Granulosicoccus antarcticus IMCC3135: one gene and its partners. Each later gene encodes a partner of the first gene's protein in a complex. Links are inferred from orthologs where the notes say so. Each region holds a gene or a part of one and is shown on either strand. Other genes may lie near its edges.

Region 1 (5,499 bases):
GGGGTTCGCAACTCATGAGACACATCGCCGACGAAAGCCTTGCGCATTTCCCGAACCTGGACACGCTGGGTGATATCGGCGGCAATCAGAACTGTCATATGCTTGCCAGTCGGAACCTTGCGAATAGCCATGATCCGGTCCCCGATACTGGAACTGGGAATCTCCAGCTCCTCTTCATCCGAGTTGTTGTGCAAAAATTCGCGAAATTTGGGCAGTCTGACCAGGTTGTCGATGCGCTGACCCCGATCCTTTTCCGGATCGATATTGAGCAGGCGCTGTGCTGCTGAGTTGGACCAGCGAATTTCGAAGTCCCGATCCAGCACCACGGTGGCATCGGGAAGGTCGGCTGCCAGTGAATTGAACTGGGCCAGCATGCCGCGATAGCGGTTGCGCTGCTTGCGACTGTATTTTTTCTCGCGATGGATGAGCTGTATCATCTCGTCGGTCAGCCCGGTTGTCTGGGGCGCGTTGGCAGGTTTGGCGCCAGAGTCCAGCCAGCGCACCATGTTATCCATTCTACGCAGTAGCCAGAACACATAGCCGGTCAGGTAGATCAGAGCGCAAATGGCCGGAAAACCCAGTACGAAGCCTGCCAGTGCTACCCCCAGCAGGCCAGTCAGGAATCGGGATATCTCGCCCTTCAGGCAGTTTGAAAGCATTTACAGCGGCCTGATGAAAACGATAAATTGCAATAATACCGGCTTCATGGGTATTGATGGGAACGAAGGGCAGCCGGTGACGTAGGTGGATTTATCATTCTGGACGATCACAGATGTGTGAATCGATAGCCTGCGCCGCGCACCGTGTCCAGCATGGAGTCTGCCGCATGGGGCTTCAGGCTCTTGCGCAAACGCAGGATATGGACATCAACAGTACGTTCTTCTATAAAGGTGCCAGGGCCCCAGACATGATCCAGTAACTGCGTGCGACTGTAGACCCGGTCCGGGTTTTTCATCAGAAAAGACAACAGCTTGAATTCGGTATGACCCAGGGCGACTTCCTCGCCGTTGGCGGTCAATCGATGCGCCGCAACGTCCAGACTCAACGGGCCGTGCACCAGGGCGGTGTCGCCCGTGAAGTCATGGCTGCGGCGCAGCAGCGCCTTGATGCGTGAATGTAACTCTCGCGGCGAGAAGGGCTTTGTCACATAGTCATCTGCGCCGGCATCCAGTCCTGCCGTGATGTCATGCTCTTCGGTGCGTGCGGTTAACATGATGACAGGCAGATTGCTGTGGAGCTGATCCTTGCGCAGGCTCCTGACAAATTCAAGGCCGCTGCCACCTGGCAACATCCAGTCGACAATGGCCAGGTCCATGTTCTGAGCTGCCATGAGCTGGCGCGCCTCGGATACGCTGCCTGAGCTGTGAACCTCATGGCCATGCCGCTCCAATGCAAATCGAAGCATGTCACGAATGGCGGCCTCGTCTTCAACAATCAGAATGTGAGCAGGCATGTCAGGGTTTTTCGTCGGAAGTGTCGAATTCATGAAATGGTAACGCGCTATCTGGTTTTGCACGAGTGTGTGGACTCTTTATGACAAGACGGTGAATCTGGCTGATATCGGATCGTCATATTGGCTTCTTGAACACTGAGGTTGCACAGATAACAATAAACAATCACCCGAGGGTTGCACCAAGAGCTCTAAAGCCCCAGAATGGTCGGGTAATGGTGTTCCGTATCGGCACTCTCGCGACGATAAACTGTTAACCCCGTCAGGCCCGGAAGGGAGCAGCGGCAGCAGTGGATTCGGGCGCCGGGATGCGGCTGGTACGGGATACCGCCTTATGCTGACTTCATAAGCCCACCCCCAAGAACCACTTCCTCAAACAGCTACATCGATGAGCTACAAAGTTCTTGCGCGCAAATGGCGGCCGCAACACTTTCGCGACATGCTAGGCCAAGAGCCTGTGTTGCGTGCGCTTGTGAATGCGCTGGATACCAACCGCTTGCACCATGCTTATATGTTCACGGGCATGCGCGGCGTTGGCAAGACAACCATTGCACGTATCTTCGCCAAGTGTCTCAACTGCGAGACCAATGGCGTCAGTTCAAACCCCTGTGGGGAATGCAGCGCTTGTCGGGATATCGAGGCGGGGCGTTTTTTTGATCTGATCGAGGTTGATGCCGCCTCCCGGACCAAGGTCGAGGAAACTCGCGAACTACTGGAGAACGTGCCCTACGCACCTGCCAGTGGACGCTACAAGGTGTACCTGATCGATGAGGTGCACATGTTTTCCAACCACAGTTTCAACGCCTTGTTGAAAACTCTGGAAGAGCCGCCGGAGCATGTGAAGTTCCTGCTGGCCACCACAGACCCTCAGAAAGTCCCTGTCACCGTGCTCTCGCGCTGCCTGCAGTTCAATCTGAAACGCATGGCGCCGGGTAATCTGGCAGATTATCTGTCAAAAATTCTGGATGAAGAATCCATTGAGCATGAGCGCCCGGCGCTTGATCTTATTGCCCGTGCCTCGGAAGGCAGCGTACGTGATTCGCTGAGTCTGGTAGAGCAGGCAGCAGCTTTTGGCGAGGGTGCTGTTCGCGAATCGGACGTCGAGACCATGTTGGGTCGTGCGTCGGTGGATCGATTACTGGGTCTGGTCGAATCACTGGGGCGGGGTGATGTTGCGCAATTGTTCGAGCGTGTCGAACAGTTGGCTGAATATGCTCCGGACTTCTCCGAATTGATGGGAGAGATTCTGAGTCTGCTGCATCGCATAGCGTTGCTCCAGATGGTGCCCGGTAGCGTCTCTGAAGATACCGCCGGTTTTGAACGCCTGACGCAGCTTGCCACTGAGCTGGCTGATGACGAAATTCAGTTGTACTACCAGATTGGTACCCATGCGCGTCGTGACATGCCCTTTGCTCCGGATCCGCGTGAAGCATTTGATATGGCCCTGCTGCGGATGAACACCTTCCGGCCACAGGGTGAGCCTGGCCAGCCCAGCGCACCTGGTTCTGTACCCGCACTCGCACCTGTAGCCGCGCCTGTAGCACCTGCATCGACAGCGGCCCGAGGCTCGGTGTCCGCAGGCGCAGCACTGCGCGATGCCGCTCTGGCAGCAGCGCGGGGAGAGACGGTGCCAACAAAACCGACTCCCGCAGCTGTGGAGCCTGCAGTACGAGCCCCTGCGGCACAAACTCCGCCAGCGCAAACCGCACGACCTCCCGCAGCGCCGATGCCAGCAGCGCAAGCTCCGGCTGCACCTACACCAACAGCACGCGCTCCAGCGTCTTCAGCCAGCGTGGATCGGAGTAATATCAAAATAGGGGATTGGCGCAGTATTGTTGCGGAGCTGGATATTTCCGGTATGCCCAAACAATTGGCCAGTAACTGCGAGCTTGTGTCCGTAGCGGGCGATGCTTTCAATCTGCGGCTTGAGTCGACGTCCGAGCATTTGCATACTCCCCGGTTTTCCGAACGAGTGCAGACCGCACTGAGCGAATGGCTCGGCAGGCCTGCGAAATTACAGATATCGCTGGTTGATGATCAGTTGAGCACCCCGTCTCGTATTGATGAGCAGGTGCGGGCGGACCAGATGAGCGCCGCACGGGACTCGATTGGCCAGGATCCGGTTGTTCGTCAGCTCATTGATCGTGTCGACGCTGCAGTCGATGAGGCCAGCATCGCACCTCTGGGCGAGGACTAGCCAGTCCCTCCTTGGGCAGGTTTGTAGGGTCTGGAGTAAATGACAGGCCTTGACTGTGTGTGCAAGGTCTTTGCAGCATACTTGGCAACTATTGATTCATAGATATATATAGAGGGCAGTGAATATGAAAGGCGGTATAGGCAACCTGATGAAACAAGCGCAGAAGATGCAAGAAGACATGCAGCGTGCGCAGGAAGAGATCGCCAATATGGAGATCGAAGGTCAGAGCGGTGGCGGTCTGGTCAAGGTCACCATGAATGGTCAGCATGAGCTGCGAAAGGTCTCAATTGACGACTCTTTGATTGGTGATGACAAGGATATGCTGGAAGATCTGGTGGCAGCTGCCGTTAACGATGCTTCACAGCGCCTTGCAGTCGCCTCTAAAGACAAGCTGAGTGGTCTGACAAACGGTATGGAATTGCCGCCGGGCATGAAGCTGCCATTCTAAGTAAACAGGCGGAGCAATAGCACGTGTCGAGTAGTGGCTTGCTGGAGGACCTGGTAGAAGCATTGCGATGTCTGCCGGGAGTAGGACCGAAATCAGCTCAGCGAATGGCGCTGCACTTGCTGCAACGTGATCGTGATGCCGCCCGGCGACTGGGATCCACATTGGTTGACGCGATGGATCGTGTTCATCACTGTGAGCAGTGCCGGATATTCACTGAAAACACATTGTGTCGATGGTGTTCTGATCCGGCCAGAGTCAGCTCACAGCTGTGCATCGTGGAAAGCCCTGCCGATGTGCTCGCTATTGATCGTGCGACCGATTTCAGAGGAAAGTTTTTCCTGCTGCTCGGACACTTATCGCCCCTGGATGGTATCGGCCCCAAGGATCTGGGGCTGGACCTGCTGGAGTCTCGGTTGGAGACCGGTGGTGTTGATGAGATTACTCTGGCAACCAATCCCACTGTAGAAGGGCAGGCGACGGCACGCTACATCGGGGATATTGCCGCTCGGCATGGGGTAACCGTCATGCAGATTGCGCGCGGTGTACCGGTGGGCAGTGAGCTGGAGTTCGCAGATGGCGGTACCTTGGCTGTTGCCTTCTCGCATCGCACCAGACTGAGCTGAGCAGACGGTACCTCCATGGCCCGGGCTATGTAAGGACCTTGATTCACTTGTCTATCAGATTTGGGCCGATAAAGTGATAAAACCTGTCGAAATTGGAGTTTTATTTCCGATTTTTTGGCTTCTGAGGGTTCAGTTCCCCTCTCTATGGGTTATCCACAAAATCTGTGGATAAGTATGTGGATGAACCCGTTGAAACAGGCTGAAACCGTTGTCGTGTAACGGTATTGTCAAATTGCACATAATTTGAACAATTACAGAAAACTCAATGAAAACAAGTAGATATAAAAAGTCACGAATGCGTTAGAGCTTCGTGCCTTCAATTCTCAGGTGATTTGCCCCATAATGGCGCGCTTGTGCATAAGCTCAACAATTTTCCCGTCCGTCAAGCATCAGGATGACTAATTTTGAGTGAATTTCGAAATATAATTGAACTATCAGGTTAGTTACTCCGATTTATCCTTGTAGCTGAACTACAGAGCTGTTATAGAAGTGCTACGCAAGGTGGATAGTCTTAATGTTCAGCTCTGCACCCAAGTCACCACGGCTGCAAATAGATAGCCTTCGCCGTAAACCGTCTTGATGATTTTGGGATTCTGACGGTCCTCTCCCAATTTGTTGCGCAGCCGTGAAATACGGACATCAATGGAGCGATCGAAGTTGCTGTCCACGTCCAGCTGCAGATGCTCGAGAATCTGTGAGCGAGATAACAATTGATGCGGTCTGTTCAGAAATACGCGTAAAATTTCCACCTCTGAGCGATTCAGACTGATTTCATTGTTCT
Region 2 (2,942 bases), 3.9 Mb from region 1 along the record:
GTGGCTTGATCGGTGCTCCACTGAGGCCACCGGCCTCGCGAGCGTAGAGGTGGTGTTCTACCGGTGCCCGGTCACTGGTAGTATTGCCGGCGATGACGCCGTCAAGCTCATGTGCCAGTACGGCCTGACAGAACCCATCCAGCTCGACATCACTCATGTCCGGGGCAATTTTCACCAGCACAGGAACATATTTTCCATGCGCGGTGGCCAGTCGCGATTGCGTCTGCTTCAATTCCTCCAGCAGGCGGGTCAGGCGCTCTCCATGCTGGAGGTCGCGCAGGCCAACCGTATTGGGTGATGAAATGTTCACCGTAATATAGTCGGCATGCGGATAGACGCGTTCCAGACAATAGGTGTAATCATTGTTGGCATCATTGAGCGATGTCACGGCATTCTTGCCGATGTTGATGCCGAGTCGACCGGTGTAGCGACGTTTTTCGACCTGGGCTACCAGATGATCGACGCCCTTGTTGTTGAAGCCGAAGCGATTGATCAGTGCCCCATGCTGGGTCAGTCTGAAGATGCGTGGTTTGGGGTTACCCGGTTGCGGCTTGGGCGTGATAGTGCCGATTTCTATATGCCCGAAGCCGATAGCGCCGAGTGCGTCGATGTAGTCACCATTCTTGTCCAGGCCTGCGGCCAGGCCAATGCGGTTGTCGAATGTCTGGCCCAGACAGTGAACCGCTGAGCTGGCTGTCGCATAGCGAGAGGCCAGACGCGGCTGCACAGCAGCATGGCTCATCATGCGCAGAGCCAGGTCATGGGCCTTTTCGGGGTCCATTTCAAAAAGGATGGCGCGTCCCAGGCTGAATAGCAGGTCGCGCGGGGACTGAGAGTAGGCGTTATTTTCCACGGATAGGGTCGCGGTGAGTGTTGGGGATTTTGGGTATGCTACACGTTCGAAAACACCCCCGCCTGCCATGAAGCTCTACCCCGACAAACTTGAAGCACATTTAAGCAAGACACTGGCACCTGTGTACCTGCTGCACGGCGATGAGCCGTTACAGCTTATGGAGATTGGCGACCGTTTACGGGTGCGGGCAAAAGAGTCCGGATTTGACGAACGCCAGGTCATCGCCATCGCTGATGATTCGGATTGGTCCACGTTTCGAGAGGCCGCTGACAGTTTCTCCTTGTTCGCCGAGCAGCGGCTGATTGAGCTGCGGCTGCCGACCGGCAAGCCCGGGCGTATCGGTGGCGAGGTATTGCAAAAGTACTGCAGCAATCCACCTGCAGATATTCTGTTACTGATCACCAGCAGCAAGCTGGATCGCAATGGCACCAATAGTGCCTGGTTCAAGGCGATCGACAAGGTCGGAGTCTCTTTGGCAGTGTGGCCTGTTCCTGCGGCCCAGCTGGGTGCATGGCTGACGCAGCGACTGGCAGCCAAAGGGTTATATGCGGATGCCGATGCACTGGAACTGATTGCGGACAGGGTTGAAGGTAATCTGCTGGCCGCACGACAGGAGGTTGAACGTCTGGCCCTGTTGTATCCCGCAGGTGAGCTGAGTAGTGATCAGATTCTGGCTGCGGTCAGTGACAGCTCCCGTTATTCCATTGGTGATCTGTCGCTTGCGGCATTGCACGGCGAAAGCGTGCGTGCGCTGCGTATACTGGCAGGGTTACATGATGAGGCTGTCAGCGAAGTGCTGGTACTGTGGTCGCTGGTCAACGAGATTCGAGCCGGAGCGCGCGCGGCTGAGTCAATCGAGGCAGGTGCCAGCGAAGATGCGGCCTTGAAGTCAGCGGGCGTCTGGCAGAGCCGGACGGCCCCACTGAAGAAAGCGCTGACGCGTCATACAGCCAGTTCCTGGTTGTCCATGTTGTCGGCATGTACACATATCGATCGACAGATCAAGGGCCAGGCTTCCGGGTCACACTGGGATTCACTGGCTGCATTAACGACAGAGCTCGCCGGTCATGGCGAGATTCCCCTGAGAAAAAACTCCGGTATTCCAGTATGAACAAGATAGATGTCGTAGAGCTTCTGGCCACCAGCCCGACCGGGCAAACCGTCACAGTGCAAGGCTGGGTTCGCAGCCGTCGCGACTCCAAGGCGGGCTTATCCTTCATTGCCCTGTATGACGGGACCTGCTTTGATACCTTGCAGGTCATAGCGGGCAAGACGCTGGACAACTATCAGAGTGATGTCCAGCGCCTGTCCTCCGGCTTTGCTGTACAGATCACAGGCACGCTGGTGGCATCAGAGGGGCAGGGGCAGTCGGTAGAGGTCCAGGCCACCCAGGTCACCATCGTGGGTGAGGTGGATGATCCGGAGCAATATCCGATAGCCAAGAAGCGTCATACGTTCGAGTATCTTCGTCAGGTGGCGCATCTGCGGCCCAGAACCAACGCTTTTGGTGCCATCAGCCGTGTGCGATCGACACTTGCCAGCTCTATCCATCGTTATTTCAGCGAACGCAGGTTTCAGTGGGTCAATACACCGTTGATTACCACCAGTGACTGTGAGGGGGCCGGTGAGCTGTTCCGCGTCAGCACGCTTGATGCCCTGAACCCGCCTAAAAATGATGCAGGCAAGGTGGATTTTGACAAGGATTTTTTTGCCAGAGAAGCCTATCTCACCGTGTCCGGGCAGCTCAATGCTGAAAGTTATGCGCTCGCCTTGAGCAAGGTCTACACCTTCGGGCCTACCTTTCGGGCAGAGAACTCGAACACCAGTCGACACCTGGCAGAGTTCTGGATGGTGGAGCCGGAAATGGCTTTCGCCGATCTGGATGACAATGCGGCATTGGCCGAAGACTTCCTGACCTACCTGTTCAAGGCGGTACTGGAAGAGCGTGAAGATGACATGGCATTCTTTGCCCAGCGGATCGACAAGGATGCATTGACACGTTTGCAGCATGTGGCCGAATCAAGCTTTGAGCGAATGGACTACAGTGAGGCGATAGTGCTGCTGGAGAAGAGTGGAAAATCTTTTGAAT
Region 3 (2,975 bases), 470 kb from region 1 along the record:
GGAAACAGCAGTAATTGCTGAGCGTCCGTTGATAGCCGGTGTCTTCCTGTCTCGTATCAACAAGAAAATGCGACTGCAAACCGACCCAACTGTGATCTACGGTATCGGTGATAGCTATGATGGCAATATTCGGCGCAAGGATCTGACCACTGACACTCCGTACAATACGTATACCCGAGCAGGTCTGCCGCCAACACCGATTGCCATGGTGGGGCGTGAAGCTATTCGAGCTGTGTTGCATCCAGAATCAACCACCTCGCTGTATTTCGTTGCGCGTGGCGATGGCTCTCACCAGTTTTCAGACACACTGGCAGAGCACAACGCAGCGGTCCGTAAATATCAACTCAAACGCTGATGAGCATGCGCGGTAAATTCATTACGCTCGAAGGGCTGGAAGGGGTTGGCAAGACAACCAATCGTCAATTTGTCGAAGCGCTGCTGGATGATGCCAATATTGCCTTTGTCGGTACGCGTGAGCCCGGTGGTACCCCGCTGGGGGAATCCTTGCGCGAGCTGGTTCTCGCCGCTGACGGGCAGGTCGATGATGTTACCGAATTACTGTTGATGACCGCCTCCCGGGTCGAGCATATTGCTCGCGTCATCGAGCCTGCGCTTACCGCTGGCAAATGGGTTCTGTGTGACCGGTTTCTGGACGCCAGCATTGCCTACCAGGGCGCTGGGCGGCAGCTGGGAGTAGAGCGGGTGGCGGAACTGCATGCCTTGATGGGTGTCACGCTTGAGCCCGATCTGACCATTCTGCTGGATATGCCTGTTCAAGAGGGCCTCGAGCGCATGGCAGCTCGCAGCGAGCCTGATCGTATCGAGCGTGAGGCCCATGCGTTTTTCGAACGTGCCCGTGCAGCTTATTTGCAGCGGGCCAGTGATGCGCCTGAAAGGGTCGTCGTGATTGATGCGGGCCGCTCTCTCGAACTGGTTCAGGAGTCCGTTCGTCAGGCGCTGCAGCCGATACTGAGTGAAGGCTGATAATGAATGCCTTGACACCTTGTCCGCCCTGGTTAAGGGAGGACGGTGCCGCCCTGATGGAACGTTCACGTCAGGGGCGACTGCCACATGCCTTGTTGTTGAACGGTATAGACGGCATCGGAAAACGTGCCTTCGCCCAATGGCTGGCTGAGTCCTTATTGTGCCGAAAGCGCACTGAAACAGGTGCCTGTGGCAGTTGTGAATCCTGTCGTCAGTTGCTGGCAGGCTCCCACCCTGATTTCCGCAAACTGGTGCCTGAAGGTGCGAATGCGACCATCAAGGTCGATCCTGTTCGTGAGCTGGTGGAGTGGTTGCAGTTGACTGCCAGTGAAGGCAGTTATCGGGTGGCACTGCTGGAGCAGGCAGATACATTGAACCGCAATGCGGCTAACAGTCTGTTGAAAACACTTGAAGAACCCGGGGATCATGCGGTGCTGATTCTCAGTGCGACTCGCACGGGCGCATTGCCAGCCACGATTCGTAGTCGTTGTCAGAAAATCACGCTGAAAATGCATGACAGGCCGGCAGCAATCGAATGGTTGTCGCAGAATATGGAAGGAGCTGCGGAGACGGCCTTGCTGGAAGCAGGCGGAGGACCTTATGCCGCTCTGAACATGCAGAACAAGGAATTTCAGGATGCCCGTGAGTTACTTCTGAAAGCCTGGAAAGATCTGTTCGAGCATAAGGGGAGTGTGGGGCGTATCAGCGATTCACTGTCGAATCTGGATACCAGCTTGTGTCTGGCCACGTTCAGTCGTTGGGCTCTGCTGGCTGTGAAGCAGGAAGCAAATCTGCCTGCCGGTGCTGACCCTGATGTGTCATCGGTCATATCTGAGACACGACACCGTCTTTCAAACGAGACATGGTTCACGATTCACGATCGTTTATTGCAATTACATCGTTCTGACAGCGCCAGCTTCAAGACTCAGACTGTGCTGGAGGGAATATTTGCCGATATACGTCTCATGACTAACGGCTGAATGTTCCTCTATGACCGAAGAAACACGAAAAGGCATTATCTCTTTCTCCATCACTGACCGCGGCGCCCTGTATTCGTCGTATATGTCATTTGTTCAGAACGGTGGTGTCTTTGTTCCCACTGCACGTAACTACGAGATCGGTGACAAGGTCTTCATGCTGCTCAAGCTGATGGATGACCACAGCATCTCTCCGGTTAGCGGTACGGTCGTCTGGTTGACGCCGCCGGGTGCACAGGGCAGCAAAGTCGCTGGCATCGGTGTGCAGTTTTCCGAGGAAGATCACGGCAAGAACAAGTCGAATATCGAGCAACATCTGGCGGCGACGCTTCAGGGTGATCGACCGACACAAACCATGTAGCATCGTCTGGGCGGGGCTTTATTACTGGAGTGATGGGTGCCGCTCCGGTACGCTACACCCTTTTCAACATTCGGGTGACATCCAGAGCATGACAGCGGTTAAGAGCAAGGGCGATGGGCCTGGCAAGAAAAAAGGCCGGCGTTCGGTTGAGAGCATCATGGCTGACTACAAGGATGCTCGCCCCAGCGATGTTTCGGACAAGGTTTTCGTAGCCACCAGTGCCGTGCATGGAAAAGGCCTGTTTGCGGCCAAACGGCTCAAGGCGGGTACCGTGCTCAGTCGACTGCATGGCATGCCGACTTTTGATGATGGTATCTACGTACTTTGGATCACGGACGAAATAGGTCTTGAACTGACCAACGATCTCAAGTACATCAATCACGACAAAAACCCCAACGCCGCCTACTCGGATCTGGACGTCACTATCGTGCGCGATGTGAAAGCCGGTGAAGAGTTGTTGCACGACTACGGCTGGTAAACATCATGAGTCAATCAATCAAACAGCTGGAAAACCGTTTCCACCGTCTTGCACAGTTGGACCATGCAAGCACATTCCTGAGCTGGGATCAGATGGTGATGATGCCCAACGCGGGTAATGAGCCACGCTCGGCGGCATTGGCAGAGCTTGCGAGTCTCAGGCACGAGCTGCTGAC

Evidence for each region. Proteins that work in one complex are often made in the same cells at the same time.
Region 2: the proteins of dnaX (region 1) and holA are in contact, whole or in part, in a cryo-EM structure (PDB 8GIZ), measured with the Escherichia coli proteins. The link is inferred for Granulosicoccus antarcticus IMCC3135 from one-to-one orthologs.
Region 3: the proteins of dnaX (region 1) and holB are in contact, whole or in part, in a cryo-EM structure (PDB 8GIZ), measured with the Escherichia coli proteins. The link is inferred for Granulosicoccus antarcticus IMCC3135 from one-to-one orthologs.

The regions. Positions count from the first base shown.
Region 1 is NZ_CP018632.1:4,996,865-5,002,363, reverse strand. Bases 1,304-4,242 are described here. They hold dnaX (DNA polymerase III subunit gamma/tau), read left to right. Parts: upstream 1,304-1,838; coding sequence 1,839-3,647; downstream 3,648-4,242. Other genes in these bases: recR (recombination mediator RecR), read left to right, coding at 4,119-4,242; IMCC3135_RS21760 (YbaB/EbfC family nucleoid-associated protein), read left to right, coding at 3,772-4,095; phoB (phosphate regulon transcriptional regulator PhoB), read right to left, coding at 1,304-1,453. Also shown: phosphate regulon sensor histidine kinase PhoR, read right to left, coding at 1-659; more of phoB, read right to left, coding at 767-1,303; more of recR, read left to right, coding at 4,243-4,718; IMCC3135_RS21750 (response regulator transcription factor), read right to left, coding at 5,237-5,499. UniProt on the Escherichia coli protein: Part of the beta sliding clamp loading complex, which hydrolyzes ATP to load the beta clamp onto primed DNA to form the DNA replication pre-initiation complex.
Region 2 is NZ_CP018632.1:1,103,097-1,106,038, forward strand. It holds holA (DNA polymerase III subunit delta), read left to right. Parts: upstream 1-920; coding sequence 921-1,964; downstream 1,965-2,942. Other genes in the region: IMCC3135_RS04675 (quinone-dependent dihydroorotate dehydrogenase), read right to left, coding at 1-853; asnS (asparagine--tRNA ligase), read left to right, coding at 1,961-2,942. UniProt on the Escherichia coli protein: Part of the beta sliding clamp loading complex, which hydrolyzes ATP to load the beta clamp onto primed DNA to form the DNA replication pre-initiation complex.
Region 3 is NZ_CP018632.1:5,465,206-5,468,180, reverse strand. It holds holB (DNA polymerase III subunit delta'), read left to right. Parts: upstream 1-986; coding sequence 987-1,964; downstream 1,965-2,975. Other genes in the region: IMCC3135_RS23670 (carboxypeptidase M32), read left to right, coding at 2,806-2,975; IMCC3135_RS23675 (SET domain-containing protein), read left to right, coding at 2,411-2,800; IMCC3135_RS23680 (PilZ domain-containing protein), read left to right, coding at 1,975-2,322; tmk (dTMP kinase), read left to right, coding at 355-984; mltG (endolytic transglycosylase MltG), read left to right, coding at 1-355. UniProt on the Escherichia coli protein: Part of the beta sliding clamp loading complex, which hydrolyzes ATP to load the beta clamp onto primed DNA to form the DNA replication pre-initiation complex.